DNA from 4 places in the Leptolyngbya sp. BL0902 genome. Region 4 is predicted to be linked to each of the others. Evidence: predicted binding sites of a transcription regulator. Region 4 holds the regulator's gene; each other region holds the start of a gene.

Region 1 (2,201 bases), 700 kb from region 4:
GGGGGGCACCATTCTTACAGCCAAGCTGGCCCTCAGTCGGGGGCTGGCCTGCAACACCGCTGGCGGCACCCACCATGCCTTTCCCGATTACGGGGCGGGTTTTTGCATTTTTAACGACATCGCCATTGCCGCCCGCGTATTGCAGCAGCAGGGCCAGGTGCAGCGGGTACTGGTGATTGACCTGGACGTCCATCAGGGGGACGGCACCGCCTGGATTTTTCGGGATGACCCCAGCGTGTTCACCTTTTCCATGCACTGCGACGCCAACTTTCCAGCCCGCAAGCAAACCAGCGATTTAGACGTGCCCCTACCCGTGGGTATGGAGGACGACGCCTATCTGCACACCCTGGCCCAGTATGTGCCGGATTTGCTGAGCCAGGTGCAGCCCGACCTGGTGATCTACGATGCCGGGGCCGACCCCCACCGCGAGGATCGCCTGGGCAAGCTGGCCCTCACCAATACCGGGCTTTACCAGCGCGACCATTGGGTGCTAGAAACTTGCATCGCCGCTGGATATCCCGTCGCTTGCGTCATCGGTGGCGGCTATGGCGATGCCATGGACGACCTGATTTACCGTCATTCGCTGCTGCACCGGGCCGCTACCGAGGTCTTCCGTCGCCATCGGCTGTAGGGCATATCACTAGCCAAGGCAACCACTGGCCGAAGTTCGGCAAACCACACCTAGCAAAGAATTGTCGAAGCGGGGATGGCCGGATAAATTAGCACTCAGGTGGTGAGAGTGCTAATTTATCCGGCACCCTCCCAGGAAAATCGGCAGTTCAGGGACATAGACCTGTTCCTTACCGTTGCAGGTTTGCCCTTTGCTGTTGCGAATTTCCAGCCTTCTTATGCTGTTAGTGAATGGAGGAATACTATGGCCGCTGTTACCCTAAATGCGTCCACCGTGAAGCCCCTAGGGGATCGCATCTTGGTGAAGGTGAGCGAAGCTGAAGAAAAGACCGCTGGGGGCATTTTGCTGCCCGACACCGCCAAGGAAAAGCCCCAGGTTGGCGAAGTAATTCAAGTTGGCCCCGGCAAGCGCAACGATGACGGCAGCTACCAGGCCATCGAAGTGAAGGTGGGCGACAAGGTGCTGTATTCCAAGTACGCTGGCACCGACATCAAACTCGGCAGCGACGATTACGTGCTCCTGCGCGAGTCCGATATCCTCGCCGCCCTAGGTTAATTCTCCCTAGGTAGGGTGGGCACCGCCCACCATTTCTCGGAGCAATTACCAATCCAATTTTTCTTCAACCAAACGCAGTTAGTTTCAACAAATTCACCTTGTTGGGAGGATAGTTTTTCTATGGCTAAAACCATCACCTACAACGAAGATGCCCGTCGTGCCCTAGAGCGCGGTTTTGATATGTTGGCCGAAGCGGTGGCCGTTACCCTTGGCCCCAAGGGTCGCAATGTGGTGCTAGAGAAAAAGTTTGGTGCACCCCAAATCATCAACGACGGCATCACCATTGCCAAGGAAATTGAGCTCGAAGATCACATCGAAAATACCGCCGTTTCCCTGCTGCGTCAGGCCGCTTCTAAGACCAACGACGCCGCTGGAGATGGCACCACCACCGCCACTGTGCTGGGCCACGCCATTGTGAAGGAAGGTCTGCGGAACGTGGCTGCGGGTGCCAACGCCATTTCCCTCAAGCGCGGCATCGACAAGGCCACCGCGTTTCTGGTGGATCGCATTGCCGAGCACGCCCGTCCCGTAGAAGATTCTAAGTCCATCGCCCAGGTGGGGGCCATTTCCGCCGGGAACGATGACGAAGTGGGCCAAATGATCGCCGACGCCATGGACAAGGTGGGCCGCGAAGGGGTGATTTCCCTGGAAGAAGGCAAGTCCATGACCACCGAACTGGAAGTCACCGAGGGGATGCGCTTCGATAAGGGCTATCTATCGCCCTACTTTGTCACCGACACCGAGCGGATGGAAGCCGTCCTCGACGACCCCTACATCCTGCTGACCGACAAAAAAATCACCCTGGTGCAAGACCTGGTGCCCGTGCTAGAGCAGGTGGCCCGTTCTGGCAAGCCCCTGATGATCATCGCCGAAGACATCGAAAAAGAAGCCCTGGCGACCCTGGTGGTGAACCGGATGCGCGGCGTGCTGAACGTGGCCGCTGTGAAGGCTCCCGGCTTTGGCGACCGTCGTAAGGCCATGCTGGAAGACATCGCCGTGCTGACAGGTGGTCAGG
Region 2 (2,201 bases), 1.2 Mb from region 4:
TCAGTTCATGGCCCAAATTCCAGGACAACTGCCCCAGCCCCTCTACCACCACCAAGCCCTGCGGTTGGTGCGACACCTGCACCGTGTCCAAGTCAAGGCGCAGATGATTGCCACCCCAGCCTCCCCTAGTAGCGAATTTGTAGGGTGACGCTGGCCTGTACCGTTTGTTCGCCGCCGATGATGGGGGTGGAGTAGTCCGCCGAGGCGCTGGCCATTTCTGCCCGCCGCAGCATGGGTACGGGGATCGGGGCATTGGCCCCATTAATTTGGATATTGACAATTTCCTGTGGCCCCAGGTTGAGGGCGCGGAGCACGGTGTTGGCCTGGGTTTGGGCATCGTTGACGGCCTCCCGCAGGGCATTCTGACGAGCTGTCTCTAGGACGGCGTCATCGGCCACAAAGCTAATTCCTCGGATTTGGTTGGCCCCTACATTGACGGCGTCATCGAGGATGGAACCCATGGCCTCGGTGGGCACCTGAAAGCTCACGGTGTTGCTGCCCGTATAGCCAATCATCTCGGTTCGTCCGTTTTCGTAGTTATAGCGGGGATTGAGCTGCACCCCCGTCGTTTCCAGCTTTTCCACATTGCGCGACCGCAGCAGTTCCACCACCGCTGTGGATCGTCGCGCCACCTCCCGCTGCACCGTGGCGGCATCGGTGCCCTCCACATCCACCCCCAGGGAAACTTGGGCCTTGGTGGTTTGCACAGACACTTGCCCCTGCCCGGTGACGGTAAGGGTACGCAGGACAGTTTCTTGGGCCATGGCGGTGGGGGTGAAGAAGGGGGTAAACACAAAACCGGAGGCAAGGGCCGCTGAGGTGAGCAGGGCGGCGGTCAATTGTTTGGGGGCTAAGCGAGCTAAGGGCTTCACAATCTCAAAACCTCACAGGGATATTAGGAGCTTCGAGTCCTAATCTGCCACGGGCCAGGGCCGTCCCCATCGTTGTTACCGAATTCGATACATCCCTAGGGAATCTTGTGAAAAGCGTCTGGCTCCCCTCTCCTGGGAGGAGAGGGGCTGGGGGTGAGGTCTTCCGGGACGGACTGGAGTGAGGTCTGCCGCGAAGGATCGGTTATTGCGACTTACCCTCGACACTCTCCAACGGTAGGCTAGGCGGGTTAGCACTCGGTCATAGAGAGTGCTAAGTTGGTCTCTGGAGAGCTGAAAGAGCAGGACATGGCAAAAAAAGTTTCCTTTGATGAGGCGTCGCGGCAGTCCCTAGAAAAGGGCGTCAATGCCCTAGCCGATGCCGTTAAGATTACCCTCGGCCCCCGGGGGCGCAACGTGGTGCTAGAGAAGAAGTACGGCGCACCCCAGATCGTCAACGATGGCATCACCATCGCCAAAGAAGTTGAGCTAGAAGACCCCTTCGAGAACCTAGGCGCTCGCCTGATGCAGGAAGTGGCCTCCAAAACCAAGGATTTGGCTGGGGATGGCACCACCACCGCCACCGTGCTGGCCCAAGCCATGGTGAAGGAAGGCTTGAAAAACGTGGCCGCTGGCACCAACCCCGTCAGCCTGCGTCGCGGCATTGAGAAAGCAGTCGCCGCCCTGGTGAGCGAGATCGCCGCCGTGGCCAAACCCGTGGAAGGCAATGAAACTATCGCCCAGGTGGCCACCGTTTCTGCGGGCAGCGACGAAGAAATTGGCCGCATGATCGCCGACGCCATGGAAAAAGTGACCAAGGACGGCGTCATCACCGTGGAAGAGTCCAAGTCTCTCTACACCGAGCTGGACGTGGTGGAAGGGATGCAGTTCGACCGGGGCTATATCTCCCCCTACTTCGTCACTGACCAAGAGCGCATGGTGGTGGAACTGGACAACGCCCGTGTGTTGATCACCGACAAGAAAATCGGCTCCATCCAGGATCTCGTTCCTGTGCTAGAGCGCATCGCCCGTGAGGGTGCGCCCCTGCTGATCATCGCCGAAGACCTGGAAGGGGAAGCCCTGGCTACCCTGGTGGTGAACAAGGCCCGTGGGGTGTTGAGCGTGGCCGCTGTGAAGGCTCCCAGCTTTGGCGAACGCCGCAAGGCCATGATGCAGGACATCGCCGTCCTCACCGGAGGTCAAGTGATTTCCGAAGAAGTGGGCCTGAGCCTGGATACCGCCGACCTGTCTATGCTGGGCGTGGCGCAGAAAGTGACCATCACCAAGGACACCACCACCCTGGTTTCCGAGGCAGGCAACAAGGCCGACATC
Region 3 (2,201 bases), 1.2 Mb from region 4:
CACTTTATCCATGGCCTCGGCGATCATCGCGCCCACTTCTTCGTCGTTACCAGCGGAGATAGAACCCACCTGGGCGATGGACTTAGAATCTTCCACCGGACGAGCGTGCTCAGCGATTTTGTCCACCAGGAAGGCGGTGGCCTTGTCGATACCGCGCTTCAGGGAGATAGCGTTGGCACCCGCCGCCACGTTCCGCAGACCTTCTTTCACGATGGCATGGGCCAGCACGGTGGCGGTGGTAGTACCGTCGCCAGCGGCGTCGTTGGTTTTAGAAGCGGCCTGACGAATCAGCGCCACCCCGGTGTTTTCAATGTTGTCTTCCAGTTCGATTTCCTTGGCGATGGTCACACCATCGTTCACGATCTGAGGAGCGCCGAACTTCTTCTCCAGCACCACGTTACGACCCTTGGGGCCGAGGGTGACGGCAACGGCCTCAGCCAGGGTATCCATGCCTTTTTCTAGGGCACGACGGGCGTTTTCGTTGTAAATAATGCGCTTAGCCATGAACTAATGTCTCCGAAAATTAAGTAGGAGGAAACGAAACAAGAATCCGTGATGACTTCAGACGAGAATTTGCAGGCTGGGTACAGCGAAGTGAAGCCCAACACCCCCATTCTCAAGTCCTTAGAAAAACCTATCGGTTAGGTTGTCGGGTGCATTTACGAAGCAATGCACCGAACCCAACAGGATTTAGCCCAAAACGGCCAGGATATCTTTCTCAGACAGCAGCACATACTCTTCGCCGCCCAGTTTGATGTCGGTTCCGGCATACTTGGAGTACAGCACTTTGTCGCCAATGTTCACATCGAGGGCTTGGCGGTTGCCTTTGTCATCGGTTTTGCCGGGGCCAACGGCGGTAATTTCGCCAACCTGGGGCTTTTCTTTGGCAGTGTCGGGCAGCAGAATGCCGCCAGCGGTGGTTTCTTCAGAAGCGCTGACTTTGATCAGAACTCGATCCGCCAGGGGCTTAACGCTGGATGCGGCTAGGGTGATAGCAGCCATACAAACAATCTCCGGGATTTAGCGACGTACAACGAACGCCTGAGCGAATCTCTCGCCTGCTCAGACCAAACGGGAACTTAGCACTCTCAAGCTCCGAGTGCTAATTTACGTTACTTAAGGGAGCAATAGCAATGAACCAAGCTGTACGGGTTCCCGAACTGAAGCGACACATCAATAGGGTTTTCGTCGCCAGCCGCGCCGCCGGAAGATGAGAAAGAACAGGACAATCACCACCAGTAACACCAGGATGGGCGTGGCGATGGCCAAGATTGACAGCACCGTGGAACTGGCCAATTCGGTGCCGGAAACCGCCACATTTCCCACTGGCCCTGCCGCTGCGGTGGAGGCGAGTCGCGCCAGCCCGGTAAAGGCTTGGGTGCCGCTGGCCACGGTACCCCCGGCAATAAGGGCCAAGCTCCACTGCAAAAAGGGGCTCATGTCTCCCCCGACCACGGCGGCGGTGAGCACGGTTCCGGCGATGGCGGCGGCAGGGAGTTCTACAACGTCCATCAGGTTGTCTACCACGGGCACCAGGTAAATCAGCACTTCAATCACCGTGGCGACCGCAAAGGCGATGATGGCTGGAGTGGTGGCCATCCAGCTCATCCCTGGTGACAGGGTAAGGTAGCCCTGCTGGGCGGCAATGCCTGTCATCAAAAACGGCACCAAAATCCGAAACCCCGCCGCCGCACTGAGGCCAATGCCAATGGCAATGTGCAAAAGAATATCCAGTTCCATGGCGACCTCGCGGAAGTAATGGGCGATGGGTTTGGGCCAATCATAAACCCTGTCTGCGGTCAGGGGTGGAACGGCTGTGGGAACATAGGGATTAATAACCACACAACGGCCCCCTGGAGAACGGTTTATGAGCAAAGCAGAACAGCTCATTCGCATGGCGGAAGACGAGCTAACGGAGTACAGCACCGATGCCCGCAAAATTGAAAAACTGCGGCGCAAGTTTAGCTTTGCCGTGCCCTATCCTGAACAAAAGGCCGTGCGGGCTGAGGTAGAAGCCAGTTTGCCCAAGAACTTCTTAGCCGAGCTGGTGGAAGAAAACCGCCAAACGGTGGCCCTTCCTTTTTGGGGCATCGGCGGATTGGGCCTGCTGCTGGGCATTTCAGGCAAGCAACCGCTGGATTTAATTGCCACGGGGATCGGCTTCTATGTCGCCTTTCAAGTGCAAAAATGGGGCTGGGAAC
Region 4 (2,201 bases):
TCCTTCGACAGCATTAACTCCGCCGCCGACCAACTGACCAACACCCCAATGCAGAGGGTGGGGGGCAACTGCGACAGCAGGGGGACGTTACCCCACAGTTTTTCCCCAGACATCAGGCCAATGATCAGCAGCGGCAGGGCCACTCGGAGCCCCGTCGCTGCTGCAATGGAAAGAATCGCCAGAATTTCAGTAATTAACACGGATGTGTGTCCTATCCGTAGCACCCACGTTTACTATGCCCTGGAGGTTTGAGGAATGCACGGGGTCAAGGGGCAGAAATGGAAGAAATCGTGAATGAAAATGTCAGAAATAGCAGATAGCCTGGAAAATCAACGCCTTTTGGGCTGAATAGTCGATGCTCTCAAGGGAAAAAGCTGGGATTAAACGATGATGGGACAGTCCAAGGCTAGGGTCTAGGCTGGAGCCTATTGACCCAGGGCATTGGAGAGGTAGTCGGCGGTAGCCTGCACCACGGCAACGGCGTTTTCGTAGACCATGCGAGTTGGCCCCAAAACGCCCACCGTGCCTAGGGATAAATCCTGCTTGGTGTAGTTTGAGACCACCAAGGCGCAGCCCTGCATCGGTTCAATGGGGTTTTCTGAACCAATCCACACCCGCACATTGGAGGACGAACTGGCGGGGGCGGGCGGTGCGAAGAACAGCGGCCACAGTTGCGATTGCTCCTCCTCCAGCAGCCGCACGATGGACTGAATCCGCTGGGCTTCGGCAAATTCCGGCTGGCGCAGCACCTCAGCGAGGCCACTCATTAAAAGCTGGGTGGTGCTGGGGGCTTGGGAGCGCTGGGCTAAATCGAGGATGGCCTGTTCCAGCATCGCTCCATAGCGCTGAAAGTCGAGGTCAAGGTGGCTCCAGTCTAGGCCCGCCACATCGGCTAGGGGGCGTCCGCGCAGGTGTTGGGTCAAAAAGTTGGAGAGAATATCGAGTTCTCGCCGTTCCGCATCGTCGCCTAGGGTAGAGGTGATCTCCGTGGGCAGCTTGAGCACTACGGATTGGGTGGTGAGGGAATCGAGCAGCACCAGGAGGAGTACCTGGCCTGCCTCCACCTGCACCAACTGGATATGGCGAATCAGGGCCGCGCTGGCCTGGGGCACCGTAATCAGGGCGAGATAGCCGCTCACCTGAGCCAAAATTTGGGTGGCTTCCTTCAGGAGGGCCTCCAGACTCCATCCGGCCCAGCCCAGTTCCTCCGAGAGCAGGGCGTCCACCTTTTGCCCCAAGGATCCGGCGGGCTGCATCAGGCGATCCACGTAGAGCCGATAGCCAAAATCCGAAGGCACCCGCCCCGCTGAGGTGTGGGGCTGGTAGAGGAGGCCGTATTTCTCCAGGCGACCCATGGTGTTCCTCACGGTGGCGGGGCTCACCTTGAGGTTATATTCCTGGACGATGGCCCGTGACCCCACGGGCTCGGCGGTGGCAATGTAGTGGCGCACCGTAGCCTGGAGCACCTGCTCGTGGCGGCTGGTTAGCGGAGGGGCGGCGTCCATAGGGGGGAGGGCGTTTAGCTCAACAGGGACTTTGCCTTACCATAGCAGATGCGTCCATCGACCTGGTATCAGGGGCGACTCCGTGGGGGGCGGGCTCCTCATGGGTATCTAGGCCGCAAAACCTAGGAGTCTGAGCTTTGGGTGAAGAACTCACCCACTTTGAAGCTGGCCGTATCCTCCAGTTGCTTGAGGACAGATCGGGTAATCAGCTTGCCCGTCTCCACCAGCACTTCCCCGGTAATGGGGTGCAGGAGGTCTTGCTCGGCCCGCCGCCCAATCAGCGCCTCAATGTCTTGGAGGGAGTTGACGTACATACCGGGCGGCAACTCCACCACCACACCGTTGCCAATCACGCGGGACTGACAGGCCAACCGAGAATTGGGCTTGCAGGAGGTAATTACCTCCAGGGTGCGCTGTTCGCGACGGTTGATGGGGGTGAGGGCTTCCATGCCCGACTGCACATAGATGTGGCAGGTGGCGCACATGCCTCGGCCACCGCATTCCTTTAAGACATCCAGCTCCTTATTTAGCAGCACCGAGAGCAGGTTGCTATTGGTTTCGATGGAGGTTTCTTGGGCAATGGGCTCTAGGCGAACGGTTTTAACCATGGGGACTGTTCTACTCCGGAATCAGGGGAATCTGGAAACCAGTGAAAGGGGCTATCTTACGATACTGCAAGGTTTCGGAATGGTTATC

Evidence for each region. Region 4 encodes HrcA, which represses chaperone genes, less so after heat shock. Its sites were predicted from a motif close to ANTTAGCACTCNNNANTNNNGAGTGCTAANT; they were not measured.
Region 1: a site for HrcA is predicted at 718-748, ahead of groES (co-chaperone GroES). Genes of this name have one in related genera too.
Region 2: a site for HrcA is predicted at 1,119-1,149, ahead of groL (chaperonin GroEL). Genes of this name have one in related genera too.
Region 3: a site for HrcA is predicted at 1,078-1,108, ahead of groES (co-chaperone GroES). Genes of this name have one in related genera too.

Annotation. Positions count from the first base shown of each region.
Region 1 is NZ_CP046155.1:1,971,307-1,973,507, reverse strand. Features, by position in the region: gene GFS31_RS08775 (histone deacetylase) at 1-631, shown strand, start outside; gene groES (co-chaperone GroES) at 875-1,186, shown strand; gene groL (chaperonin GroEL) at 1,307-2,201, shown strand, end outside.
Region 2 is NZ_CP046155.1:2,460,823-2,463,023, forward strand. Features, by position in the region: gene GFS31_RS10900 (TrkA C-terminal domain-containing protein) at 1-148, shown strand, start outside; gene GFS31_RS10905 (SIMPL domain-containing protein) at 126-872, opposite strand; gene groL (chaperonin GroEL) at 1,179-2,201, shown strand, end outside.
Region 3 is NZ_CP046155.1:82,213-84,413, forward strand. Features, by position in the region: gene groL (chaperonin GroEL) at 1-504, opposite strand, end outside; gene groES (co-chaperone GroES) at 691-1,002, opposite strand; gene GFS31_RS00365 (DUF4126 domain-containing protein) at 1,174-1,842, opposite strand; gene GFS31_RS00370 (hypothetical protein) at 1,868-2,201, shown strand, end outside.
Region 4 is NZ_CP046155.1:1,267,129-1,269,329, forward strand. Features, by position in the region: gene GFS31_RS05715 (DUF4126 domain-containing protein) at 1-200, opposite strand, end outside; gene hrcA (heat-inducible transcriptional repressor HrcA) at 426-1,505, opposite strand; gene GFS31_RS05725 (2Fe-2S iron-sulfur cluster-binding protein) at 1,628-2,113, opposite strand.